Linked DNA regions of Methylomonas sp. 11b. The protein of the gene in region 1 interacts with the protein of each later gene in a pairwise test. Links are inferred from orthologs where the notes say so. Each region holds a gene or a part of one and is shown on either strand. Other genes may lie near its edges. The genes, in order: METH11B_RS0116590, mtgA and mrcB.

Evidence for each region.
Region 2: the proteins of METH11B_RS0116590 (region 1) and mtgA interact in binary tests that used the Escherichia coli proteins (3 or more experiments, as listed by UniProt). The link is inferred for Methylomonas sp. 11b from one-to-one orthologs.
Region 3: the proteins of METH11B_RS0116590 (region 1) and mrcB interact in binary tests that used the Escherichia coli proteins (3 or more experiments, as listed by UniProt). The link is inferred for Methylomonas sp. 11b from one-to-one orthologs.

What each region holds. Positions count from the first base shown.
Region 1 is NZ_KI911557.1:3,452,198-3,456,894, reverse strand. The notes cover bases 1-3,000. They hold METH11B_RS0116590 (peptidoglycan D,D-transpeptidase FtsI family protein), read left to right. Parts: upstream 1-636; coding sequence 637-2,364; downstream 2,365-3,000. Other genes in these bases: METH11B_RS0116585 (UDP-N-acetylmuramoyl-L-alanyl-D-glutamate--2,6-diaminopimelate ligase), read left to right, coding at 2,361-3,000; ftsL (cell division protein FtsL), read left to right, coding at 364-636; rsmH (16S rRNA (cytosine(1402)-N(4))-methyltransferase RsmH), read left to right, coding at 1-364. Also shown: more of METH11B_RS0116585, read left to right, coding at 3,001-3,812; METH11B_RS0116580 (UDP-N-acetylmuramoyl-tripeptide--D-alanyl-D-alanine ligase), read left to right, coding at 3,809-4,697. UniProt on the Escherichia coli protein: Essential cell division protein that catalyzes cross-linking of the peptidoglycan cell wall at the division septum. Required for localization of FtsN.
Region 2 is NZ_KI911557.1:2,952,828-2,964,153, reverse strand. Bases 5,202-7,988 are described here. They hold mtgA (monofunctional biosynthetic peptidoglycan transglycosylase), read left to right. Parts: upstream 5,202-6,118; coding sequence 6,119-6,859; downstream 6,860-7,988. Other genes in these bases: METH11B_RS0114190 (hypothetical protein), read right to left, coding at 7,513-7,695; yjgA (ribosome biogenesis factor YjgA), read right to left, coding at 6,867-7,511; METH11B_RS0114205 (TonB-dependent siderophore receptor), read left to right, coding at 5,202-5,617. Also shown: METH11B_RS0114225 (RNA polymerase sigma factor), read right to left, coding at 1-427; METH11B_RS0114220 (sialidase family protein), read right to left, coding at 800-2,023; METH11B_RS0114215 (RNA polymerase sigma factor), read right to left, coding at 2,114-2,665; more of METH11B_RS0114205, read left to right, coding at 3,209-5,201; recombination-associated protein RdgC, read left to right, coding at 8,178-9,086; METH11B_RS0114180 (L,D-transpeptidase family protein), read left to right, coding at 9,086-10,048; METH11B_RS0114175 (Lpp/OprI family alanine-zipper lipoprotein), read right to left, coding at 10,115-10,393; METH11B_RS0114170 (L,D-transpeptidase family protein), read right to left, coding at 10,478-11,032; METH11B_RS0114165 (alpha-D-glucose phosphate-specific phosphoglucomutase), read left to right, coding at 11,105-11,326. UniProt on the Escherichia coli protein: Peptidoglycan polymerase that catalyzes glycan chain elongation from lipid-linked precursors. May play a role in peptidoglycan assembly during cell division in collaboration with other cell division proteins.
Region 3 is NZ_KI911557.1:1,536,441-1,548,004, forward strand. The notes cover bases 3,602-6,626. They hold mrcB (penicillin-binding protein 1B), read left to right. Parts: upstream 3,602-3,962; coding sequence 3,963-6,290; downstream 6,291-6,626. Other genes in these bases: METH11B_RS0107160 (glutaredoxin family protein), read right to left, coding at 3,602-3,803; lolA (outer membrane lipoprotein chaperone LolA), read left to right, coding at 6,293-6,626. In the rest of the region: METH11B_RS0107140 (DUF3047 domain-containing protein), read right to left, coding at 1-47; tRNA epoxyqueuosine(34) reductase QueG, read left to right, coding at 374-1,450; METH11B_RS0107150 (putative metalloprotease CJM1_0395 family protein), read left to right, coding at 1,684-2,205; METH11B_RS0107155 (PilZ domain-containing protein), read right to left, coding at 2,206-2,475; more of METH11B_RS0107160, read right to left, coding at 2,562-3,601; more of lolA, read left to right, coding at 6,627-6,919; METH11B_RS0107175 (sigma-54-dependent Fis family transcriptional regulator), read right to left, coding at 6,926-8,710; METH11B_RS26360 (hybrid sensor histidine kinase/response regulator), read right to left, coding at 8,755-11,403; METH11B_RS0107185 (hypothetical protein), read right to left, coding at 11,400-11,564. UniProt on the Escherichia coli protein: Cell wall formation. Synthesis of cross-linked peptidoglycan from the lipid intermediates.

The DNA.
Region 1 (4,697 bases):
TAGCGTGCCGTTTCGCGACAAGCACAAACATCCTGCAACTCGCAGCTTCCAGGCAATCAGGATAGAGATTAATCAAGAACTCGAGCAGATTAAAACCGGATTGAAACAAGCAGCGAACGTATTGGCACCGGGCGGACGTTTAGTGGTGATCGCCTTCCATTCATTGGAAGACCGCATCGTCAAACGCTTCATTCGCGACCAAGCCGGCCCGAAAACCAATCCCGGCAAGCTGCCGATTAAAGAGCAGGACATCGAACAAGGCCAGTTACGCAAAATAGGAAAGTCGATACGGGCACAACAACAGGAATTGCAACAAAACCCACGCGCACGTAGCGCGGTAATGCGAGTTGCGGAGAAACGTTAATGGCGATTGCAAGAAATATCCTGCTGACATTGCTGGTGGCGATGCTGATGATCTCCGGAATTGCCGTGATTTACAGCAAATACCAATCGCGACTGCTGTTTATCGACATTCAGAAAAAAGAAAAAGAGCTCGACGACTACGAAGTGGAATGGGGTCGGCTACAACTGGAATTGACGACGCTCACCGAAGAAAACCGGGTTGAAATCGAAGCAAGGACACGGCTGATGCTGACTTTGCCGGCCCAAGACAAAATTATTTATATAAAGCCGTAAATGCGAATTGCCACCGGTGCGGGCACGATACCGCGCCAAAATACAGATTTTGTGATCCGGCGCAGATTGCTGCTTTCGGTGATGTTGTTGGCCATGTTGGCCTTGGTGGGCCGCGCGGTATACCTGCAAATTCTCGATAAAGAATTCCTGCAGGACAAAGGCGATATGCAGCACGTCGGCGTGGTGTCGGTTTCGGCTTATCGCGGGCAGATTAAGGATAGGAACGGCGAACCGCTGGCGATCAGCACTCCGGTGCAGTCAATTTGGGTCAACCCGCGGCAACTGCGAGATGCCGAACAGGACAAATTGACACCGATGGCAAAGATCCTTGGCTTTCCGGAAAAGGAACTTCGAGCCCTCTTGAAAAAGGAAAAAGACGCCAACAAGCGTTTCGTCTATTTGCGCAGACAGATTAACCCGGATATAGCCGAAAAAGTCAAAGCCCTGGAAATTACCGGTGTGTACTTCGAACGGGAGTTTAAGCGTTACTACCCGGCCGGTGCGGTATCAGGGCATTTATTGGGCTTTACCAATATCGACGACATCGGCCAGGAAGGCATAGAGCACGGCTACGAGCACATTCTGCGCGGCCAGCCCGGCAAAAAGCGCGTGATTAAGGACGGCAAAGGTCAGATCATCAAGGACGTGGAAAATATTGAAGAAGCCATCCCGGGCCGCGACCTGGTGTTGACTATCGACGAGCGTCTGCAATACCTGGCTTACCGGGAATTACAGAATGCAATGATTCAGAACAAAGCGCATTCGGCATCGCTGGTGGTGCTGGATGCCAAAAACGGCGATGTATTAGCGACTGTCAGCCAACCGGCTTTCAATCCCAATAATCGCAAAGAATTGAGCAGTAACCGCTACCGCAACCGGGCCATGGTGGACAGTTTTGAACCGGGCTCGACGGTCAAACCCTTTGTGGTGGCGGCGGCACTGGATGGCGGCTATATCAAGCCCAACGTAATGATAGAAACCCATGGTGTATATCACTTGGGCCGCAACGTGGTTAAGGATGTGCATAACTACGGCACGATGGATTTGACCCACGTGCTGCAAAAATCCAGCAATATCGCGGTCACGCAAATCGCGATGACCATGCCACCGGAGTATTTTTGGGGCGTATATAGCCGGTTAGGCTTTGGCACCTCCGCCGGCGTCGGTTTTCCGGGAGAAGCTAGCGGCTCCTTACTGGATTATCAAGGCTGGCATGAATTCGACCAGGCGATTTTATCGTTTGGTTACGGGGTTTCCACCTCGATTTTACAATTGGCCAGAGCCTATACCGCTTTGGCGGACGACGGCATCATTCATTCCGTGGCTTTACTGAAGCGCGACGAAGATCCTGACGCCCAACGGATTTTCAAACCCGAAACCGCTAGAAAGGTTCGGGAAATGCTGGAACACGTGATCAGCAAAGAGGGCACTGCGTATCAGGCCAGAGTCGAGGGTTATCGGGTAGCGGGTAAAACCGGTACCGTGAAAAAGGCCGGCGCCGGCGGTTACAGCGAAGACAAATATTTATCGGTATTTGTGGGCATGGCGCCGGCCAGCAATCCGCGCTTCATTATCGCAATTGTGGTCGACGAACCCACCACCGGCCAGTATTACGGCGGCCTGGTGGCGGCTCCGGCATTCTCTAAAGTGATGGCGGGTGCTCTAAGAGTTTACGGCGTTGAGCCTGACGGCATGGACAACATGCATTTGTTGTTGAGCAAACAATGAAACTGGCCGAATTGCTAAACGGACTGACAGTATCGCCACCGGATTTGGAGATTAGCGGCTTGTGTTTGGATAGCAGAAACATAAAGACTGGGGAGGCTTTTATTGCACTGAACGGCGCAATTCAGCATGGCATCGCACATGCGGAACAGGCCATTACCAACGGTGCGATAGTAGTGCTTTACGACCCAATCGGCGCCAATGTTGATAAGTTGAAAGTACCAAGTTTGCCGATAACCGACTTGCCCCAAAAGCTGGGCGAGATTGCTGCAAGATTTTACGGTAATCCATCGCAATTATTGGATGTGATCGGCGTGACCGGCACCAACGGCAAGACCACCTGCAGCCAATTAATCGCGCAGGCTTTGCCCGCGTGCGGCGTAATAGGCACATTGGGCTGGGGCGATGTTGGCAACTTGCAGCCAACCGCCAATACCACACCCGATGCACTGACGGTGCAGCAGATGCTGAGTGAGTTTGTAAAGCAAGATAAGCGTAACGCGGCCATGGAAGTTTCCTCGCACGGCTTGCACCAGGGCCGGGTTAACGGGGTCAGATTTAAAGGCGCGGTATTTACCAATTTGAGCCGGGACCACCTGGATTATCACGGCAGCATGGCGGAATACCTGCAAGCCAAACTGGCGTTGTTCAAGACACCGGGGCTGCAATTTGCGGTGGTCAATCTCGACGATCCGAGCAGCGCCGAGGTTTTGCAAAGCGTACCGAACGCCGTTGAGAGTTGGACTTTCAGCGCGACCGGCCGACGCGGTATTGCTAAGGAAGCCGTAAGCGCCGAACAAGTAAAACACAGCGCTGGCGGCATTGAATTCGATGTCGTCTGGCGTGAGCAAAAGTGCCGGGCTACAACATCGCTGGTTGGTGGCTTTAACCTGGATAACGTGCTGGCGGTGCTTTGTGTACTACTGGCGACCGGCAGCAAATTCGAAGCCGCCGTCGCGCAGTTGGCCAAATTAAGTGCCATTGCCGGCCGCATGGAAAAATTCGGCGGCCACGGCAAGCCTACGATATTTGTGGATTATGCGCATAGCCCGGACGCACTGGAAAAAGTGCTGAAAGCCGTCAAAGGCGCAAACCGGTTAAGAGTCGTGTTTGGCTGCGGCGGCGACCGTGACAAGGGCAAGCGCCCGCAGATGGGCCGGATTGCCGAAACCTGGGCGGATCAAGTTATCGTCACCGACGACAATCCGCGCGGTGAAGTACCAGCAGCAATTATTAAAGACATTTTGAGCGGCTGCCAAAGCCAAAAAATAACGGTAATTAACGATAGAACCACGGCCATAAACACAGTGATACGACAAGCAGACCCAGACGATTGCGTAGTGATAGCCGGCAAGGGCCATGAGGACTACCAAGAAATCGGCGGCGTGAAGCAGCCGTTCAGCGATAGCGCTGTCGTCATGCAAGCACTGGCGGCGTGGAGCAAGCCATGAAACTGCTACTTAGCGAAATCGCCCAAGCCGTCAACGGCAAACTGATAGGCGAAGACAGAGAAATTAGCGCGACGGGTATCGATACCCGCACCTTACCACCCGGCGCGCTGTATATCGCCATCAAAGGCAAGAATTTCGACGGCCACAGCTTTATCGATAAGGCTGAGCAAGCCGGCGCGGCAGCGCTGTTAATCGAACAGGCCTGCTCATCGGCGTTGCCGCAACTCATCGTCACCGATACCCATTTGGCATTGGCGGAACTGGCCGGTTTTTGGCGCAAGCAATTACCTGTCAGAGTAGCCGGCGTCACCGGCAGCAACGGCAAAACCACTGTTAAGGAGATGATTGCGGCGATTTTCGCCACCCAAGGCCACACGCTTTCGACTCAAGGCAATCTGAACAACGACATCGGCGTGCCGCTGACGCTCCTGAAACTGGACGATTCCCATCGCTACGCAGTGATTGAAATGGGCGCCAATCACCCCGGCGAAATTGCCTATACCAGCCGCTATGCGCAAGCCGATGTCAGCGTCATCACCAATATCGGTGCCGCCCATATCGAAGGTTTCGGCAGTATTGAAGGCGTCGCCGAAACCAAAAGCGAAATCTTCAAAAGCCTCGGTGAAAATGGCGTGGCGGTATTAAATCGCGACGACGCTTTTTACGATTTCTTACTAGCCGTGGCCGGCAGCCATCGAAGCGTATCCTTCGGCTTGAGCCCCGCGGCAGACATTACTGCTTTAAATATTGACACATCCTTAGACTCCCAAGGCTTTAACACCTATTTCGAATTAAAAACGGCGACTGACGTTTTACCAATCCGATTGCATCTGGCCGGCGCCCACAATGTGAAAAACGCCTTGGCTGCAGCGGCAGTTGCACTGC
Region 2 (11,326 bases), 500 kb from region 1 along the record:
GTTTAGCTATTTCGGCATGCGAGCAGCCTTCTATGCGGTATAACACAAAGGCATGGCGGCGCAATTCCGGCAATTCGTCCAGCCAGGCGGAGAATTTCTCCAATTGTTGATGAGTTTGCCAATAATGCTCGGGCGAAAGGCGCTGGTCGGCAACATGCTCGATGTCTGCGTCGGGTTCATCGAAGCGTGCGCGCGTTTCGCGGCGGCGATGTCGGTCAACCGTTAGATTGGCGGCGGTCTGAAATAAAAACGCCCTGGGGTTTTGAATGGTTTGCGGCTCTGGATATTGCGATAGGCGCAGAAAAGTTTCCTGCACGATGTCGCTTACATCGGGTTCTCGCGGCCAACGGCCGCGTAAAAAGCTGCCGATTTCGTGCGCGTGTTGCAGAAACAGCGTGTGCAGAAATCCTGGTGATTCTTTGGACATTGAAGGCATTCGTGGCCGGGGCAAGTAAAGATGCTTTTCAGCAATAACCAAGCCAAGCCAGCCGTGTTGTCATTAGACACCGCGCGTTAGCGCGACTATGCCGTCGGTAGTAATGTTTTGGCGGCGCTTAAAAACAAAGTAGATGCGTGATATGACCTGTTTTAAGCGGGAATTGCGGCATATGCCGCAGTCTTTGGCAGAGTCCTTGCCTTAAGTGAGCTGGTGACAATTAATCGTGACCATTAACCCGGCCCTTAAATATCGTTGCTCCCGCGAAGGCGGGAGCCCTGCGGCTATATTGGATTCTCTGTGCGGTTTAACGGCTCCAGGGAATTTAAGGGCTGGGTTAATAATTACCTTCGATCTCTTGTCTTAGTCGATGGTTAAAGAGACTAGCCGCACTTTCTTTTGCATCGGATCGGTCCAGGCGACAAAAGCTTGCTTGCCGACGCGGGCCATCGCCAGGTATTTGCTGGGCCATTTCGGGAAGCTGCCGTGATACACCGTGGTTTGCCGGCTGACTTTGCCGTTGGTTGTCACTTTGGCGACTCGTAACTCATCTTCTGGCCCATTGCGGCCGCGCCAGCTGACCAAGGCTGAACCGTCGTCCAGCAGTAAGGCGTTGGTATAGCCGCTGGCGTCGGCATCCAGCTCGATAGGTGAATTAAAATGCGCGCCGTTGTCAGTGGAGAAGGCCAGTTTCACCCGGCCTTTACCGTCGGCGGCAGTGAACCAGGCCGCCACGCCAGCGGTTGGCGTTAGATCGATGGATGGCCCATTGCTTGGGCAACCGCCGATCACCCAGCCGTCCGCATGAACGCTAGCGATTTTCGGATCTCCGCCGGCTTGCCAGCGCACGGCGCTAATATCGCGAATTTCGCCGACAGCATGGTCGCGATAAACGGTGACCAATTGTTCGCCCAGCGCGTCGGTAAAACTGCGGCAGCAGGAGCAAACATCGTCATCCAGCGTTAGCTCCGGGCTGGCGCGCCAATTTTTGTCGATTACGCTCGCCATCAGTTGGTAGCGGTTGGTTTTCTTATCGGCCGCCGGGTCGTGGCTGACATTGCGCATGTCGGTCCAAACCAGCGCCAGTCGTGCATCGGGAAGTGCGGCCAAAGACATTTGCGCATCGTAGATACGCGCAGCATCGCCGTAAGGTTTTAGCGGTGGGCTCCAGCTTAAACCGCCGTCTATCGATCTGGCCAGATAGATGTCTGCCGCATAGCGGTCCGGAGAGTCCTTCACATACCGCATCCAGGCCGCCGCCAGGCTGCCGTCACTTAGTCCAAGCACTACCGGTGGGTCGGCCAATTTACCCTCGACCTTGATCACCGTTAACGGCATGCTCCAGCCCTGTTTTTCCAGTATGGCAAATTTAGCGGTGCTGCTAACGCCGTCGGTTTCCACCCAACTGACGATTAACTCGCCGGTGGCGGTCTGTGCCAGATGGTGTTGCTGGCTGACACCACTGGCCGGGATTTGCAGTTCGCTAATCCGCAACGCATGCGGCGGTTTGGCAAATGCGTTGTGTGCGCCTATAAAAAGCAAAAGCAGCCCGCCGATTATGGTGAGAAAGACCTTGATAGTATGCATTGGGCGACCATGGGTAGAAGAAAATGAATCATCTTTTTAACTTGAGAGGACTTGATTTGTAAACTCGCCCGGCGCAAGGCTTGTCAGCCTTTAGCTGGCTGCTCTGTAGTACTCCGATTGCCGACAACTTGGGGTTGGCAGAAACGCGATTGCCAGTTGCGCACGCTGCTTTCGACAGTGCACCAAGCCTTTGACGATGTGCTTTTCCACTGCGCTTTCGGAAATATCCAGCACACCAGCCACTTCCCGATAACTAAGACCGCGAATTTTATGCAGGATAAATGCATCCCGACAACGCGGCGGCAGTTCGGCGATGGTTTGGTACAACAAGGTCCGGCATTGCTGGCTGGCAATTGCGCTTTCTGCGCCGGGCTGTTGTGGTTCTTCCACGAGCGGAGCCGCTTCCTGATGGCGTTCGACGATTTTATTGTGGCGCAGATGATCAAGAGCCAGATTGCTAGCGGTCCGATATAAAAAGCTGCGCGGGCTTGCGATTGCCGTGGCATTGGCGGTGCGGGCCAAAATCAGATAACTTTCTTGCACCAGATCTTCTGCGGTTTCCTGGCATTTGACTATGCGCAGCAGGTGATGCAACAGCTCCTTGCAATGCAGGCGATAAAGCGCGCTTATGTCCAAGTTCATATTGAGGGATTTGCCCGGTACGGTGATTTTTCACTCATAAGGTAAAGCCAAATTCATGCCAAACAATAACCTCAAACGCAGCAAGTGCGGCAAGAGCCAGGGAATCCGGGGCTTTGGTGCCGATTGGTTTGGTATTCGTCGAGTTTGGAGACAAAGATTAAGGCGCAAAAAATCGATGGGATGCCGTATTGAGTGCGGCATATAACCTATTTTTTGGTATTGATGCCGTAATCAACTCGCACGCCCGGCGCCTTCAAAACCCTTGATGGTTGGCAAGCTGCTTAATCTGAATGTCTCGCGCATCCGCAAAATGCTCATTTCGATATACCTCCGAGGTAAAACGGAAATACCGAAATCCAGACGACATGGACAGCTTGAAGCTCGCCATCCATGGCACATGCCCCCTTTTTTGCCCTTTGGGTATCCCGGCGGGCATGACGGACTTTTCTAGTCAGGAAGAATTTTGATCCCTCACTTCCTGTTTTATGCCTGTCGTGCGTCAAAACAACGATAGTCATCATTTAACAACAGCGAGGGAAATTCATGACGTTGAAACAAACATTTAGCGGCGGCCTGTTTGGACATGCTTCGGCACTGGTATTAGGGGCTGTGCTGGCGGTTTCCGGCACCGCGGTTGCAGAAAGCGCCAGTCGGGCTTTCAGTATCCCTGCAGGCTCTCTGTCTACCGCGCTGAATCGCTTGGCGGAATCCGGCGGCTTGCAACTGGTCTACGACACGGCAATCACTGAGGGTTTGCAAAGCAAGGGCCTTAGCGGCCATTACACCCCGGAAGCCGCGTTGCAACATCTGCTGGGAGGTAGCGGTTTGAGTTACCGCATCGCTGAAAACGGCAATATTTTGATCGAAAGACAGTCTCTGAATTACAAACAGGACCCTACGGCGTTGCCGGCGGTGAATGTGGTTGGCAAAAAGGTATATGACCCTAACGACCCTTTCAGCCAAATCTATGCGGTGCCGAATGCATCCACTGCAACCAAAACCGATATTGCGATTATGGACACCCCGGTATCCATCCAGGTCGTCCCCAAATCGATCATGAACGATCAGCAAGCGATCCGCATCGAAGACGCCTTGACGCAAAACGTCAGCGGCGTGCAGCGGGCTTACGGTACGGCGGATATGTACGAAAGCTTCATTATTCGCGGCTTTGCTTCCGACGACCAAATGTATCGCAATGGTTTCAGGCGCTCGATGGGCAAGTTCGATCCGGCGAATATCGAACAGCTCGAGGTATTGAAAGGTCCGGCATCCGTGCTGTATGGTCGGTTGCAGCCCGGCGGTATGGTCAACTACGTGACCAAAAAGGCGTTGGATGTGCCTTACTATTCCTTGCAGCAACAATTCGGCTCTTTCAGCGAATTTCGTACCACGGTCGATGCAACCGGACCGCTGGATAAAGATAAAACCCTGTTGTACCGGTTTAATGCCGCTTACGACGAAGGCAATTCGTTCAGAGATTTTGTCGATCACGAGCGGGTATTTATTGCGCCGAAATTGACTTGGCGGCCCAACGACCGCTTCGAGGCCAATGTCGAAATAGAGAAACGCCATGAAAATTACACGGAAGATTATGGCGTGCCGGTATCGGGCAATCGGCCTATTACAAACCGCAGATCCTTATTTACCGGTGATCCGGCCATCAAACCCAGCCAAGACACTACGCTGATTTATGCGGATTGGAGCTTCAAATTTAATGATGACTGGGGGCTAAGGCATAAATTTCAGTGGGACGAGACCGACATCGTATTCGGCGGCGTCGCGCCTAACAGTAAAATAAACGCGGATGGACATACTCTGGATAGATTTGGCATTCTCGGTACCAGCAACCGCCGCTCTTACTCTACTAGTCTCGATCTAACTGGAAAGTTTCAAACCTTTGGCCTTAAGCATGATGTTTTAGTAGGGGGAGATTGGTTCTTTTTTAACCAGGATGCGCCGGACAATAACTTTAGTTACGGCACCATCCCTACCTTCGATATCGATAATCCCCAATACGGCAATTTCGATTTAGCGGCCCTGCGCGCCGAGCCCGCCAACTGGTTTTGGCGCTCGCGCGACGATTGGTACGGCGTTTACTTCCAGGATCAAATTACGATTTTGGATAAGTTACATATCATGGGTGGAGGCCGTTACGATATGGCTGGCTACGGCGGTTACGGCGGTACATCCTGGGACGAAACCAAGGCCGGATTCAGCATGCAGCATGAAGATAAATTCAGTCCGCGGGTAGGTATCGTTTATCAGCCTTGGGATTGGTTGTCTTTGTACGGCAACTACGTCGAATCGTTCGGCACCAATAACGGCCGTTCCGCCACCGGTGGCAATTTTGCACCGCAAGCTGCCGAGCAGTACGAAATCGGTTTCAAAACCGAGTTTTTCGACAAGCGGCTATCGTCAACTGTGGCGTATTATCATTTGACCAAAAATAATCTGATGACCTTCGACTTGAGTACGCCGGACCCCACCGATCAAAAAACTATCGGCGAAGCGCGTAGTCAGGGCATTGAAGTGGATATTAAAGGTCAGATCACCGACGAATTCAGCCTGGTGACGACCTATGCCTACACCGACGCCAGATATACCAAGGATTACAGCGGTTTGCAGGGCAATCGTTTGTTGAATGTGCCCGAGCATCAAGCCAGTCTGTGGGGTACCTACCAATTCACCGAGCAATTTAAGGCTGGCTTGGGCGGGGTGGTTGTCGGTAAGCGCGAAGGCGACAATACCAACACCTATCAATTGCCTGGATATACTCGCTTGGATGCGATGCTGGCCTATGTACAACCCATCGGCAAAACGCGTCTGACGGCGCAAGTCAATGTCTATAATCTGTTGGATAAGGAATACTACACTGGCTCAACTTCTTGGTTGCCTACAGCCAACGTCGGTGCGCCCATTTCCGCCATGGGATCTTTGAAATTGGAGTATTAATTCAATACTGGTTGACGGCACTGCTGATAGAGCAGTGCCGTTAGCCACCTTTGAATATCGTCGTGCGAAAGCTTCGCTAGGGATAGAGGATGGGCATATGGACAATTCAGCCCTGCGGCTCATCGCTAATTTGATTTGGCTTTTTACTGATTATATTGCAGCAGGCAGGAGGCATAACGAGCTTGGAATCATCCCTGCCTGGATAAAAGCGTTTTTCCGCGCTTCTATCCAGGTATCCCTGGCGTCCTGTTTTCCATGTTCACGGGGGAGAGAACTTAAACATCCCTGACACCGGTCTTTATATAACAATATCCGTGCCAAGCCCTTGAGACTACATGATTCAGGGGCTTACGCTAAAATCGACAGCTACCATATTAATTTCTATGTTATTTGCCACAATAATGGCTTTGCTTTACGGCATTTCCCGCAAAAACCGTAGTTAGTCAATTCCGCGTTCAATCATGGATAATAAACATCCCAGTCACAACGCTCGAATCGCCCGTGAAGCATTTCCGCCATCCGGCTCGCTATCGCCAATTTTGGCGCCAACCCAAAACGGCGCTTTCTTTGCTGAAACGTTGCAAGCGCGGACTGGTCTATGCGGCGCTGTTTTTTGTACTCAGTTCGCTGGTGCTGGTAGGCGTATTGCGGTATCTACCCCCGCCGACGTCGGCGTTCATGCTGCATCAGCATGTTGATGATCTGGCCGAAGGCCGGCGCTATAAGGGTATTGATCAACGCTGGGTCAGTCGCCGGCATATTTCGCCGCACGCCTTTGCTGCGGTGATCGCATCCGAAGATCAATTGTTCTATCAGCACAACGGCTTCGATGTTGACGCCATCGCCAAGGCTTTTAACCAATATTTGCGCGGCGGTAAACTGCGTGGGGCCAGTACGATCAGCCAGCAAGTCGCGAAGAATTTGTTTTTAAGTCCGGCCAAAAACTTCGGCCGCAAGGCCTTGGAGATTTGGTTTACGTTGTTGATCGAGGCGATCTGGGATAAGCAGCGGATATTGGAAATGTATTTGAATATTGCCGAGTTCGGCGATCATTTATTCGGCATAGAAGCGGCCAGTCGCCGTTATTTCGGTGTTTCTGCCCAACAGCTATCTGCCAATCAGGCTGCGCTGTTGGCGGCTACATTGCCGAACCCTATATTGCTAAAAGCCGATCAGCCCAGCGCTTATTTACATAAACGCCAAAGCTGGATCTTGGGCCAGATGCGGGCGTTGGGGAACTGATCGCGAGTTAATCCTCTGCATCCTGATTGTCCTGCGCGTCCTCTTCAAAAGGTGGCAGGCCGGATGCCTCGGCAATCAGTTCTTTCAGATACTTGTATAGCAAGCGCGCCGACTTGGGCGGTTTGGCTTCCTTGGCTTCTTTCTGTGCGTTGCGCTGTAACTGGCGCAGGTGCTGACTGTCCGCGGTAGGAAATTCTTCAATGAATAGGGTCAACTGTTGATTGCCATTGGCTGCCAGCAGCTGGTCGCGCCAGCGCTCGGCCTGGTGATGTTCTCTGACCGCATGGGCGCTGCGGTTTTTCATCCGCGCCAATTTTTCATGAATCGCGGCGGTATCCAGCTTTCTCAGTTGCGCGGTGATATATTTCAACAAGCGCTTTCTGGCGGAGTTATGCCCCATCTTGCCGGCATCGCGCATGGCTTGTTCTATGCTCTCGGGCAATTCGAATTCGGCGATATGCGCAGGGGATAGCGCGCAAATTTCCTCAGCCATCGCAAACACTTCGGCTATTTCTTTTTTGATGCGAGTCTTGTTGGGGCGTACCGCGTAATGATCGGCTTCCTCGTCTTCGCTGTCGCCGTCGTACTCGTCCTCGGGTTCGTCGTAATAATCTTCTTCTTCGAATTCTTCTTGGTAATCTTCGTCGTTCATGTCAAACCATTGCTATTAAGAAAAGCACGAACATCACTACCATCAACAGGGGCACAATAACGCTGGGCCAATCGGAGGGTGTTTGTTTGCTGCGCGCGATTGCGGCTTTGATGCCGGGCTGCATCCAGAACAAAAGCAGCAGCGCCAGGGCGCCGAGTATCAGGTTTTCCCAGGTTGACAGCATGATGTGACCGCTTTGTTATGAGTGAGGGACTTGCTACGCGTCATTCTAACAAACCTTGCCATGCAATAAGACATTGCTTGCTGCTACAAATTAAAAGTTGTTTCTCTGGATTTATCGCTAAGCGATTATTGCGGCTGGGTAAATTCAGTTATTCACAGAAGCTGTGGATAACTCTGTGTATTAAATGTAGAAAGCCTTTGCTGTTCCCCGGTAGTGCTGGGCTGGGCTCAAATTGTACAGCATTAAGTCATTATAATTAATTGATTATAATCAATAGCTTACAAATGATGCTTTGTATTTCAACGAGTTATTTTGTCAAGCGTTTTATGATCTTGCCGTAAACAGTTTAATGTGCATAACTTGTTTACATGCTAAGCAAATTTGCTGCCAAACTGCATTTTTTGGCTAGGCTTTAAGCGGGTCAGCTTATATGGTCTGCGCAAATTTGCGATAATGGCCGGTTTTTAAAAAAGAGTCATATCATGTGGTTTAAAAATCTTGCCGTCTACCGTTTTACCGAGCCATTTACTTTGGATGCTGTTGCTTTGGAGCAAAAACTGCAACAACAGCCGTTCCGATCTTGTGGTAGCCATGATGAGTTCAGTTTTGGCTGGACTGCGCCGCTAGGCAGGGCCTCGGACGCACTGGTGCATGCCAATAACGGTTTCTTGATGCTATGCGGCAAGAAGGAAGAAAAGGTCGTGCCGGCATCGGTGATCAACGAAATGCTGCAAGAACGCATCAACGAAATCGAAGAACGCGAGGCCCGCAAATTACCAGCGAAAGAGCGTAGTCGGATCAAGGACGAATTGATATTCGAACTGTTGCCGCGGGCGTTTTCGTTTTCACGGAAAACCTATGCTTATATCGATAGTCAGGGCGGCTGGCTGGTCGTCGATGCGGCATCGGCTAAAAAAGCCGAAGACATGCTCAGCCAGTTGCGTAAATGCTTGGGGTCTCTGCCCATAGTGCCGCTCACCGCCACCGCCAAACCGGCTAGCGTGATGACGCAATGGTTGATCGACAACACCTCGCCGAAAGATATTTTGATCGAAGACGAGTGCGAGCTGCGTTCGCCGGAAGAAGAAGGCTCGATTATTCGTTGCAAACGCCACGACTTGGCGTTGCCGGAAATCAAGAATCATCTGGATAGCGGCAAGCAAGTGATTAAGTTGGCGATGAGCTGGGCCGAACGCATTTCGTTTGTATTGGACGAGAGCTTGGCTGTCAAGCGGCTAAAGTTTCTTGATCTTATTCAGGAGCAAGCCGCCGATATCGAGGCATTCGACGAAGTCGAACAGTTTGATGCCGATTTTTCTATTATGACTGCGGAACTTGCTCAGTTTTTGCCGCGTCTGCTTGAATTATTTACTGCTGAAGGTAACGCCTAATGAAAACCCGTTTGTTATTCAGTTTGCTGCTGACAGCCAGTACGGCGGCGTCGGCGCTAACGCTGCCGGCACCGGATAGGCCGGGTGACAGCCTGATAGGCAATCCGCCGCATGAAGTTAAATATGTCGCGGCGAAGCATGAAGACACTCTGATCGATATCGCGGTAAATTTTCGGCTTGGGCAAGATCATATCGTATTGGCCAACCCCTATGTGGACCGCTGGTTGCCCCGCGAAGGTACGCAGGTGCGCATCCCCAGCAGCTTTTTGTTGCCGAATGCGCCAAGAGAAGGGATCGTGGTTAATTTGCCGGAAATGCGGATTTACTATTACGCGGATGCCGGCCGGGTTGTGACTTATGCAATCGGTATCGGCCGGGAAGATAACTGGAAAACGCCGTTGGGTAAAACGAAAATTACCGGCAAAACCGACAAGCCTTCCTGGACGCCGCCGCCATCCATTATTGCCGAGCATTTGGCTGATGGCGATGTGCTGGATCCTTATTATCCGCCTGGTCCGAATAATCCCTTGGGTTTGTATGCGTTTAAGTTAGGGATACCCGGCTATCTGATTCACAGTACTAATGTTGTTAATGGCATTGGCATGCGGGTTAGTCATGGGTGCATGCGGATGTACCCTGCTGACATTGAGCAGTTTTTTCCAATGGTTAAAGTGGGCACCACGGTCAATATTGTTAATCAATCGATCAAAGTGGGCTGGTATCACGATACCTTGTACATGGAAGTGTATCCAGAGTTGGAAGAAACGCCGGCAACCTATGAGCAGCGCTTGCATACGGCGTTGAATTTGATAGAGCAAGCCAATGGTGGGCAAATGCCTGTAATCAAAGGTTCTGTTTTAAAAGCGGCAGTAGAAAAAGCGACTGGTATTCCGGTGGCTATTTATGAGCGTCCTACCCAGACGCCTCCTGTGGTTCAAAGCCAAGCGGCACCTGCGAAATAGAGGCAATAAAAAAGCCCGTGGCCTTGCGGCTCACGGGCTTTTTAAAATCAACAACAGCAATAAAGCTTATTTGTGTTGTGATTTTTTGAACATACGGTCCAATTTGCTGTTGGTATCTTGAGCATATTGGGCAGCACGGTTAGCAGCAGCTTCAGCAGCAGCAGCTTTTGCAGCAGCTTCAGCAGCAGCGGCTTTAGCAGAAGCAGCGTCAGCAGATGCAGTAGAAACTTTGCCTTCCAAAGTGCCTACTCTTGCGTCCAAAGCTTCCAGGTCTGAAGTGCTTGCGCAACCGGTTGCCAAAGCTGCAATTGCAACAACTGCTGATAATGTAATAGCTCTCATCATGGTTTTCCCCTTGATTGTGGTTTCAAAAAATAATAAATGAAAAACGGTGGTAATTGTCCAACATTTTTTTGGATTTTACCAACATTATTTCACCGTTACGAGTGTCCCTTTTTCTACCCATTGACTTAACTGATCGATTTGATCGTTAGTCAACGCGATACATCCGTGTGTCCAATTCATGGATCTGTGGATGGACAGACTACCGCTGCCCAAACCATGAATACCGATTTGCCCACCGAGATCGGTATTTTGCGGCGGAATTTGTCCGGCAGAATGCGCTCTGGCAATAGCTTCGTAAGTGTCGAGATCGATTTTGCCTTTTTTCAAGGCATTATCGGCATTGTCTACATTGGGATAGGTCAAGCCGAAGAACTTACGGAAGGCGCTTCTTTCATTTATCCAGCCGATCCGATAGTTACCGAGCGGCGTGATGTCATCGCCGCGATGATTTTTTTCACCCGCGCCATTGCGGCCAATGGCGATATTTTCCAGCACGGCAACCGTCTTGTCGCCCTTCCTGACTTCCATGCTTTGCGTCTGCGTATCGACCAGCAACCAAACATCCTCTCCAGCGAAACTGCGCGCCGATACGGTACAGCCCATCACAATCAAAACACCTAATAATTTTTTCTTTATCATGGCAATCTGTAAATAATCAAAGTTTTGGTGTAATTTAACCCTTTCGAAACGAGGTATTACAAAGGGTAGCATATGACAACAACAATCACCAAAACGACTCCCTACGATGATCAAAAACCCGGCACATCGGGCTTACGCAAAAAAGTCAAAGTCTTCCAACAACCCAAATATCTGGAGAATTTCGTCCAATCCATCTTCGACAGTCTGGAGGATTTTCAGGGCAAAACCTTGGTGATTGGCGGCGATGGCCGCTACTTTAACCGTAAAGCCATCCAGATTATTATAAAAATGGCG
Region 3 (11,564 bases), 1.9 Mb from region 1 along the record:
AATGTCAATCTGGCGCTGATATGAGCCGGATACAGGAGAATTGTCATAGTCGGTCGTCCAAGTTTTACTTGATGCGGATGTCACCACGCCTTTCCAGTCAATAATAAAACGAGCGCGGCAAGCCAACTTATTTTTTCTACGCAATCTGTCGTGACTGACGGGGATTCGTTGCAAGTGACTTAAGTAATGTAGCACTTGGAGCGCGACACACTATTATTCACCCGTCCCTATTTCTGGGCGGGGTGAATAAGCGAAAACTAGCGCCGATGCGGTTGATCTTCATGGGTGATAAGGTTAGCTTATCAACCTCTTCGGGTGCCCTTCCTTATTAGACCACGACAATGTCCCCCACTATTTCCCAAGGCGCTGCTAATTGAACACTCCCCCCCCAGCTGAAGATCTTAAAGCACTTGTGGAACGCATCAAACACTGGGGCGAGGAATTGGGATTTCAGCAGATTGGTATCAGCGATACGGATTTGAATACCGCCGAAGAGCATCTGCACCACTGGCTGGATAAGGGCTTTAACGGCGAGATGCAATACATGGCCGCACACGGTTTGAAACGCAGTCGCCCGGCTTTGTTACAGGAAGGTACGCGCAGTATTATCTCGGCACGAATGGATTATTTGCCGGAAGCATCGGCAACCAGCAAGCAATTATTAGACGACCCGGCCGCCGCCTTCGTATCCCGGTATGCCTTGGGGCGCGATTACCACAAACTGCTGCGGAATAGATTGCAAAAACTGGCGGACAAAATCGCCGAGGAGATTGGTCCGTTCGGCTATCGGGCGTTTGTCGACAGCGCACCGGTTTTGGAAAAAGCCATCGCCGAGAAAGCCGGCTTGGGCTGGATAGGCAAGCACAGCAATCTAATCAATCGCCGCGCCGGCTCCTGGTTTTTTCTCGGGGAAATTTATACCGACTTGGCCTTACCTAGCGATCAGCCAGTCGGCAACCACTGCGGACAATGCAGGGCTTGTTTGGATATTTGCCCGACGCAGGCCATCGTCGGCCCCTATCAGGTCGATGCCCGCCGTTGCGTGTCGTATTTAACTATCGAACTGCACGGCAGTATTCCAGTGGAATTGCGGCCTTTGCTGGGCAATCGGATTTACGGTTGCGATGATTGCCAGTTGGTGTGCCCGTGGAATCGCTTCGCCAAACTCAGCACAGAAAGCGATTTCAAACCCCGGCATCGTTTGGATCAGGCGACTTTGCTTGAATTATTTAGCTGGACTGAAGCCGAATTTCTGCAAAAAACCGAAGGCTCGGCCATTCGCCGCATCGGCCATCAGCGTTGGCTGCGCAATATCGCCGTGGCACTGGGTAATGGCAAAGCAACCGACGCGGCTAAGACGGCATTGAGCGGCAGATTGAGTAACGATTCGGAGATGGTCCGCGAGCATACACAATGGGCTTTGCAGAAATTGGCCAGTCTGAGCATTTAGCGGGAACTTCTGATAATTCATAATCGTCTTTCCAGCACAAGCCGGAGCCCAGTGCAATTAACAAACGGGATGCCCGCAGCCACCGGAATGGCGAGTACGAGAGATTAACAAGCCAGACTGATAGCCGCCCCTTACCGCAAAAACTCAGGCTAAACATGCTTTGATTACTTGAAGTCAAATGAAGTCAAGGTGTATTCTTAGACCCAGCTAACAGAATCCGCCCGAGGCCAAACATGCTGGTCACCGCCTCTTCCAATCAAACCTCGCTATATCGGCTGACCGGCCGCAGCCTAGCCGCGACCGGCGAACCAGCGTCTGCCGAACCCCTCGCCCAAGCCGCGAAAAGCGGAAGCGCCCAATCCGGCCAATACAGTCCGGAACAGCTAAGCCAAATTGCCGAGCTTAAAGCCCGCGACCAGGAAGTTAGAGCTCACGAACAAGCTCATTTAAGTGCCGCCGGCGGTATCGCCGTCAGCGGGGCGCGTTTTACGTTTGTGACGGGGCCGGATGGTCAACGTTACGCTACCGGCGGTGAAGTGAGTATTGATGTCTCGGAGGTTTCCGGTAACCCGGAAGCCACCCTGCGTAAAGCGGAAACTATCCGCCGCGCGGCATTAGCGCCGGCCAGTCCATCAGGCCCGGATCAAAGCATCGCCGCCAAGGCTGCGGCAATGGCAAATAAAGCCCGCGGGGAATTGTTAAATTCGCAAAAACAACCCAGCCGTAACGGCGAACTCCTCGACCTCACGGCCTGATCAACGCGGCGAAAATTCCAAGCCAAACCCCACATCCGGCTCTACCCTCACCACTATTGCGGTTTGTACCGGCGCATCTTCGAATTCGGTGGTTTGCACTTCCACTAGCGCGCCTATCGGCGGGATCAATTCGTTGGCACAGAGTAAAAACAAGCCTGTTTCGGAAAAATCCCGCATATCCAAAACCACACCCTGCGCTGAAGCCGGCACCGTCATTTTAATTTTGGCACGATGCTTTAGGCGCGGGTGCCGGCGCTTGTTATCAATCACGAATTCTCCTATCTCGTTTCGGTTCTATCGCAAGTGTAGTGATAAAGGCAACCGCTGATAATTAGCGACCCGCGCCAACCTGCCATCTACTCGCCTAAACCGCGCATAATTAAATACAATCCCAAACTTACCATCGCCAAGCCGCTAAGCAATTTCAGCCAACGACCTTCTTTTTGCTGCAAGCGGCGCTGACTCAGTGTCACGACCCCCACACCCAGCACAACGACGTCATCCAGCATATAGGCCAGATTGTACAACAATAAATAACCGTAATAGTCCAAGCCGTTCAATTCCCGCAAGGTGAGTATGCGCGTGTAAAGGGCTGGAAATCCGGAGGTACACAGCAACTCAACGATCTGTACCAACAGAGCCAACACCACGGCACCCAACATCGCGCCCGCCAAATTGTCGGCTTGCAGGATCCGCCGGATCCGGTTGTAGATGCCGGGTTTGGCGGCGGCGGGAATCGACAGGGAAACGCCCACACCAAACGCCCAAAAATCTTTCAGATTGATCGCACCGGCCAACACGGCAATGCCGGCAATAGCCAATTCCGACGCCCGCGATAAGCCTATCAGCAAAAACAGATTCAACCAGGCCGCCATAAACACGAAATAAGCCAACCCTTCGACCACAACGAACGTGCCGGCCACCGCCAACATCCTGGGCCGGTTTTGCATAGGCGCCAACATCGAAATCATCAAAATCAACACCCACATCGAACAGGGATTGAAGCCGTCCAGCAAGCCCATGGCTAGCGTGAAGGCTGGCAAGCCGACCTCGTCAAGACCGATCCGCCGGCCGAACAAATTCACGGCAAACACCTCCGGTTCGGGCGGCGCCGGCTGGCTAACCGGCACGTCGCACGACTCGCTGACCTGTACTTCGCAGCTACCGGCCTCCGCATCGGACGCTTCATTCGGCGGCGCACCGGCAAGCAAGGCATTCCTAATCAAACCGCTACTACCAGCTTCTGCGGAATAACCGACGATATATTCGCCACGCACCAAAAATGTCGGCAATCTGATTGGCCCGGCTTGCCGGGATTCGGCAATCTGTTGCAATCGTTCCAAAGCGGCCGGCTCGGCAGAGATATTGCGAATAACGATCCTTAAATCGGGTTGCTCGACTTGCAGCAACGCCAAAAATTGTTCGGCTTGTTGGCAATGCGGACAACCGTTACGCACAAAGGCTTCAATATCAACCCGGTTTTCGACCGCGCCGACAGTCGGCATGGTTGCCAACGCAAGCAGCAGCACCAAACCGAAACGCATCAGTATCGACGGTAGCTGAGCCAAGCACTCCGGAAACAGTTTTAGTATCAGCACTCGCCTATCCTCCTCAATAACTCCAGCAATCTGTGCGGAAGTACGCATTTTATTAGATAATAACAAGTTAAATGAACTGCGCCGAACCAGCCGGTGCCATTTTCGCCCCATTCACACAGCCGCCGCTAACTGCTGCTGGCGAGATCAGATACCGACTTAATGCCTAGACGACCCAGAAGCAGCAAATCGACCGTTAGACGCAGAAAATCGCAACCCCAAGCATCATGGCTGAAACGCTCGCTGGTTTCGCTGGTGCTAATTGGGGCTTTCGTATTGGCGGTGTATGTCAGCTACCTAGATTACACGGTGCGTCAGCAATTCGAGGGCAAGCGTTGGTCCATTCCAGCCCGCGTATATGCCAGCCCGGTCGAGTTGTACGCCGGTTATGAAATCTCCAGCAAAAACCTGGAAGACTTATTGCTTGAATTGCATTACCGTCAGGACAATCAACTGGCTGGCGAAGGCTCGTATTACATCAAGGGCGGCCAGATCAATATCCGTACCCGCGCCTTCAATTTTGGCAACACGCCTCAGGACAGCCGCAAAATCAGCGTTAGTTTCACTACTGGCGGCATCGGCAGTATTACCGACTCCGGCACCGGCGAGAGCTTAGCTATCGTGCGCATGGACCCGGTGCAAATCGGCAGTTTTTACCCGACCCGCAAGGAAGACCGGATTCTGATCAAACTGGACGAAGCGCCGCAAACCCTGGTGCAAGGCCTGCTGTCTACCGAGGACAAAGATTTTTACAACCATTTCGGCATCTCGCCCAAAGGCATCGTCCGGGCCATGTGGTCGAACGTGAAAGCCGGCGGCATGGTGCAAGGCGGCAGTACCATCACCCAACAGTTGGTGAAAAACTTTTTCCTGAATCCCAAACGTACCTTGCGTCGCAAGCTCAAGGAAGCGTTGATGTCGTTTATTCTGGAATACCGGTATAGCAAGGACGAAATTCTGGAAGCCTATCTGAACGAAATCTTCCTGGGCCAGGACGGCGCCAGTGCAGTGCATGGCTTTGGCTTGGCTAGCGAATTTTATTTCGGTCAATCTTTAAAAACCCTGAATCTGCATCAAGTCGCCACTTTGGTGGCTTTGGTACGCGGACCGTCCGAGTACGATCCACGCCGCAATCCTGAACACACGCTGGAACGCCGCAACATCGTGCTGGATGCGATGCACACTGAAGGTTTTATCGACGAGCAGCAACTGAGCGAAGCCAAAAAACAACCCATTGGCGTCGCGACAGTGATTCATCGCTCCGCCAATCGCTATCCGGGTTTTATCGATCTGGTGAAACGCCAACTGAAACAGGAATATAAAGAAGACGATCTGACCTCGGAAGGTCTGCGCATCGTCACCACCTTGGATACCCGCATCCAAGACACATTGGAAAAATCCATCGCCAGCAAACTGAAGCATTTAGAGAGAAGCCCGAAAAGTAACGATCTGGAAACCGCCGCCATTGTAACCCGTCGCGATAGCGGCGAAATTGTCGCACTGGCCGGTGGCCGCGACGCCGAGGACACCGGATTCAATCGCGCTTTGGACGCTGTAAGGCCGATAGGTTCGCTGATCAAACCGGTGGTCTATTTGACCGCACTGGAATACCCGGACCGCTACACCATCGCCACGCCTATCAGCGATACCCGCCTGGAAATTCCAGCGGAAAGAGGCAAAACCTGGTCGCCGGACAACTATGATAATCAGGAACACGGCGTCGTGCCGCTGCATAGCGCCCTGACCCACTCCTACAATATGGCGACGGTGCGGATTGGCATGGACATTGGTTTGGCCAAAGTCGCCAACACCTTAAAAAGCATGGGGGTCAGCCGGCCGGTGGATTTGTTTCCGTCCTTCCTGTTGGGCGCGCAACCTTTGACGCCGCTGGAAGTCACGCAGCTTTACCAAACCCTGGCCGGCGACGGTTTTGCCACGCCTCTGCGTTCGATCCGCGCGGTAAACGCCGCCGACGGCAAAGCCCTGCAAAGTTATCCTTTTACCGTGCGTCAAGCGGTCGACCCTGCCGCCACCTTTATTACCAACACCATTTTGCAAGAAGTGATGTATGCCGGCACCGGCCATTCCGCGTATAACTATTTGCCGCAGAACATGGCCTTAGTCGGCAAAACCGGCACCACCAATCAATTACGCGACAGCTGGTTTGCCGGTTTTAGCGGCGATTTTCTATCGGTGGTATGGGTTGGCCGCGACGACAACAAACCGACCGGCTTGACCGGCGGAACCGGCGCCTTGCAAATCTGGTCCGAGCTGATGCGGCAAGTGTCGAAGAAGCCGGTCAGCCTGGTACCGCCCGATAATGTACAGATGACCTGGATAGATACTGCCAGCGGCTTGCTCAGCAATGAAGGCTGCCCCGGCGCTAAATTGATGCCGTTCGTGGATGGCTCCGGACCCAGCCAATTTGCCGACTGCGGAGCAAGTCCGGAATCCGGCGAAAGCTGGCTTAATAACCTGAACCCTTTTTAACTATGTTGCTTAAACACATTTTTGCTCTGATTTTCCTGATCGCCACCGCCCAGTCAGCCTGGGCCGACGATGCGCCGATTACTCGGCTGAAAAATTTTTTAGCCAGTAGCTCTGCCTTATCGGCTGATTTTAAACAAATCAGCTTCGATAAAAGCGGCCGTCCGGCGCAAAACAGCCTCGGCAAATTTTATCTAAGCCGACCCGGTAAATTTCGTTGGAACTACCAAAAGCCCTTTGTGCAAGAGATTGTGTCGAATGCCGGCAAAGTCTGGTTTTACGATGCCGATCTGGAACAGGTGACGGTCAAACAGTTGGACGATTCGCTAGGCTCCACTCCCGCCCTGTTGTTGACCGGCGAAGTGGATATTGAGGAAAAGTTTATCCTACAGGAACAAGGCAAAGAAGACGACGGGATGAACTGGGTGAAACTATCGCCCAAGAATGAAGAAAGCGGGTTCAAGTACATTTTGATCGGCCTGAACGGCAACCAATTGGGCGGTATGGAACTGAGCGACAATTTCGGACAATTAACCCGAATTTATTTTTCCAACATCCAGCTTAATCCCAAGCTGGACGACGCCTTGTTTAATTTCAAAGCGCCGAAAGGCGTGGATGTCTTTGAAAACTAACCAGTATCAGGCTGGTTTACTAATCCCCAGCTTCTCCATCCGCGACCGCAAAGTCGTGGATGGCACCCCCAAAATCTTCGCCGCCCCCTGATTTCCGGCAATTCGCCAGGAGGTCGCTTCCAACGCTTTCAGAATATGCGCGCGCTCGGCTTCGTCCAGCGTGACGATAGGTGCAGCGGTCGGTGCGCCGGCACCCATCACATTCACGCAATCGACAGCGGCCAGTTGACTGCCCTTGGTTAAAATCACCGCCCGCTCAATGATATGTTGCAGCTCGCGAATGTTGCCGGGCCAGAAATAGCTTTGCAGATCGGCCATCATCCGTTCCGGAATCGATTGGATTTTCTTGCCGAATTTTGCCGCGTACTTATCGATGAAATGTTTCACCAGAAACGGCACGTCTTCCTTGCGCTCGCGTAGCGGCGGCAAATTGATGGGGAAAACATTCAGACGGTAATACAAGTCGGCACGGAATTTACCCTGCTGCGAAAACTGCGCCAAATCCCGGTGAGTGGCGGCGATGACCCGCACATCACAAGTCAGGGTTTGGGTGCCGCCCACCCGTTCGAATTCGCCTTCCTGTAGCACCCGCAACAATTTGGCCTGCATCTCCAACGGCAGTTCGCCGATTTCATCGAGAAACAAGGTACCACCGTTTGCGAGTTCAAACCGTCCTAACTTCCGGGCAATCGCCCCGGTAAACGAACCTTTCTCGTGACCGAACAACTCGCTTTCCGCCAGATTTTCCGGGATCGTCGCGCAATTCAATTTCACCAAGGTTTTGTCTTTGCGGGCACTGAGATTGTGAATCGCCCGGGCGATCAATTCCTTGCCGGTACCGGTCTCTCCGGTAATCAACACTGTTGCGTCGGTATTAGCTACCTGCCTGACCAGATCCATGGCTTGATGCAATGCAGGGGAGTTACCGATCAATTCCTCGCCGTCCCGGCTGGCCAAGACCTCTTCTTGTAGATATAGATTGATGCCGCGCAAGGTATTGCATTCGGCTTCCGCCTGCTGCCGGGCTTTACGTTCGTTGATGTCGCGCAGGATTAGGATATACAGTTTCTGGCCGATGGCTTCCACGCGGGAAATGGTCGCTTCGATAGGAAAAGTACTCTCGTCAGCGCGCACCGCGCTCATGCCTTCCGAGACCCAAATCGCCTGCTCCGCCGGCACACCGTTACGAAAATTCGTCAGGGTTTTGTATAGCTCGGGCGACAAAAAGCGATCCACCGCCCGGCCTATATTGTCGGCGGCTTTACAACGAAACATCTGCTCCGCCGCCGCATTGAACAAGGTAATCCGCCCGGCTTCGTCCAGCGTCAGAATCGCATCCATCGCATTCTCGAAAATCCGCGACAGGCGTTGCTCTTTTTCTTGCAACTCCAACTTTAACTTTTGCAGCGTCAGGTGGGTTTGCACACGCGCAAGCACTTCTTCGTACTGAAACGGCTTGGTGATGTAATCGACCGCCCCGACTTGAAAACCTTTTAATTTATCGGCGGTATCCGCCAAGGCGGTCATGAATAACACCGGAATATCGCGCGTCGTCGGAATGGTTTTCAGGGTCTGGCAAACGGTAAAGCCGTCCATGCCCGGCATCAGCACATCCAGCAAAATCAGGTCGGGCAATTGGGCCACGGCTTGGACCAGGGCAATTTCTCCCGTTTCCGCGCGCAACACGTCAAACCCGGCTTCATCGACCAAGCCTGCCAACTCTTCCAAGTTGACCGGATTATCGTCCAACATCAAGATTAACGGTTTATCGCGCTGGCGCTTATGAGTCATGCCTATCTCCTTAACTTAAGCTATCCAAAACATCGGCGGCAGCATTATTCCTGAAACTCGTGCAAATAGTCCTGAATTGCCGGCTCCAGCCGGATGCCGGCTTGTTGCAGTAACTCGTAACTGGCGGCCGCATCAGCAAAGGCAGCCTCGTGGCCCATCGTCTCCAGTTGCTGGGCGATCTTGCCGAACGGGAAGGCGCCGATGCTGTTGGCCGAGCTTTTTAGCGTATGCGCGGATAGCCTCAATAAATCAGCATCCTGGCGCTGTATCGCATCGGCCATGTCATTCAGAAGCGGCGCCGACTGTTCCTGGAATAAAGTCATCATTTTGCACAACATCTGCTGTCTGCCGCGCACCCGGTTTAAGGCTTGTTGCCAATCCAGTGCCGGCTCGGCCAAGAGCGCCGACGCCACGCTGTTGTTATCCGTTTGTTCTGCTCCCGCCATATTCCAGCACTCCACCATTGCCAACAAATCCTGCTCCTGCACCGGTTTGGCGATGTAATCGTCCATGCCACCGGCTAAACAGCGTTCCTTATCACCTTTCAGGGCGTGTGCGGTCATCGCGATAATCCGCATATGTTTACCAGTCTCGCGCTCGCCGGCCCGAATCGCTTCGGTAGCCTGAAAACCATCCATTACCGGCATTTGGACGTCCATTAAGATCAGATCGAACAAAGTATCGGTAGCCAATATATCCAGCACTTCCCGGCCGTTGTTGGCCACCTTGACGGTATGGCCGCGCTCTTCCAGCAACACCACCGCCATGTATTGGTTAACCGGATTATCTTCCGCCAACAAAATTCTTAATTTACGAGGCGGCTCGGCCAATACTGTGAGCGAGGCTTCAGAGGCTTTGGCGGATTTACCCAACGCCGATTGAATGGCATTCCACAATTCCGAATGTTTGACCGGTTTACGCACGTACAGATTAATGCCCAAATCGTGGCAACGTTCGCAATCGTCCGGACGGTCGGCAGACGACAACATCATGATGGTCACCGGCTCGAAGCGTTGATCCTCTCTGATGGCTTGCGCCACCATAAAACCGTCCATGATCGGCATCATCGCATCGAGCAAAATCAAGGCATAGGCTTCCCCGGTTTCCGCCATATTCCGCAATGCGGCGATGGCGGCCTCGCCACTATCGACGGTAGTCGGCCGCATCCCCCAATGATTCAAGATTTCCGAGAATACGCGTAAATTGATGGCATTGTCGTCCACGATCAACACCGGCAGGTTTTTGACGTCTATCAGGGGTTGAAAAGGCGCATCCAGCTCACTTTTAGTGTGCCGGTCAAACACGGCGGTAAAGAAAAAAGTGCTGCCTTTATGTTCCTCGCTTTCCAACGATAAATGCCCACCCATCAACTCGACCAGGCGCGAAGAAATCGACAATCCCAAGCCGGTACCGCCGAATTTACGGGTGGAAGACGCGTCTATTTGCGCAAAAGCTTCGAAAATTAACTGCTGTTTATCGGGGGAAATGCCAATACCAGTATCGCTGACTGCAATCTGCAGACAGACTTTGTTTTCATCGACCGATTCAGGCTTGACCTGCACCACGATTTCGCCGTGCTGGGTAAATTTGATGGCATTACCGACCAAATTGATAATTACCTGGTTCAAGCGACCGACATCGCCAAGCAAATCGTCCGGGGTTTCCGGATCGATACGCAGCATCAGTTCCAGGTCTTTTTCGTGGGCGTGGCCGGCCAGTAGTTTTAAGGTGTCACCAAGGCTTTCACGGACTTTAAACGGTGCATGATCGAGTTCGAGCTTACGCGCCTCGATTTTGGAGAAATCCAAAATATCGTTGACTATGCGCAGCAAAGCATCCGCCGAGCTGTTCGCCATCCCCAGAAACTCGCGCTGCTGCGGGGTGAGTTCGGTGCGCAAGGCCAAGCCTATCATGCCGATGATGCCGTTCATCGGCGTGCGGATTTCGTGGCTCATATTCGCCAGAAACTCGCTCTTCGCACCGGCTGCCTGCAACGCCGCGTCGCGGGCGGAAAGCAAGGCTTGGCGCATTTTTTCCAAATGCTCGGCCAACGCCGCCACTTCGGTAATCTTGGTGCCGGAATTAAATTGCCCGGTGTGATTGCCGGCAGCGATTTGTTCGGCTTCGTCGCGCAAGCGTTCCAGCGGCATAACCAATTTGCGCCCGAACAGCCCAACCACCAACAGCGTCAAGCCCATGTAAACCGCGACAAAATAGGCGCTACGCTGGTAGATGGTGGCGATGTCGCGTTGAATCTGCCGTTCGTCGTAGCCCAGCCTTAACATCGCCAGCGAGCCGTCTTCCGGATTCAGAATCGGTACGGCCAGAAAATAAATATCGTCGTCGTGCTCGCCGAAGAAAAAATCTTCCTGAAATTGCTGCTGAGCGTTGAGTTCGATGTCGGCGCGAATATTGCCGCGCTCGGTGGCGATTTCCGCAAACGCCAAACGGCCATTTAACAGAAATTCGCCTAACAAGCCTTGCAATTCGCCGGCCTTGCTATGCTCCAGCCTCGGCGTAACCAGATTACTGAACAGCAAGGCATCGGAGCGGACGTAATTGACAAACTGCGCTTCCAAACTGGGTTTAATCACCCGATAAATGCCGAACAACAACACCGGCACCAGCAGTAAATGAATGCCGACAACAGCCAGAATCATTCGGCCGTTAAAACTATGAAAAAATCGACTCATTCCAGGGCTCCCTGCCATAACACATTCACCGCTTTAAGGCCTTGATTGGACCGAACTTGATCTTCCCACAAATAGGTCACCGTGCCCGGATTCTGTTGCAGCGTATCGACCAAGCTCTTCAGATCGTTAAAACTCTCCGGACGTTTACCGCCGAGGCGGAA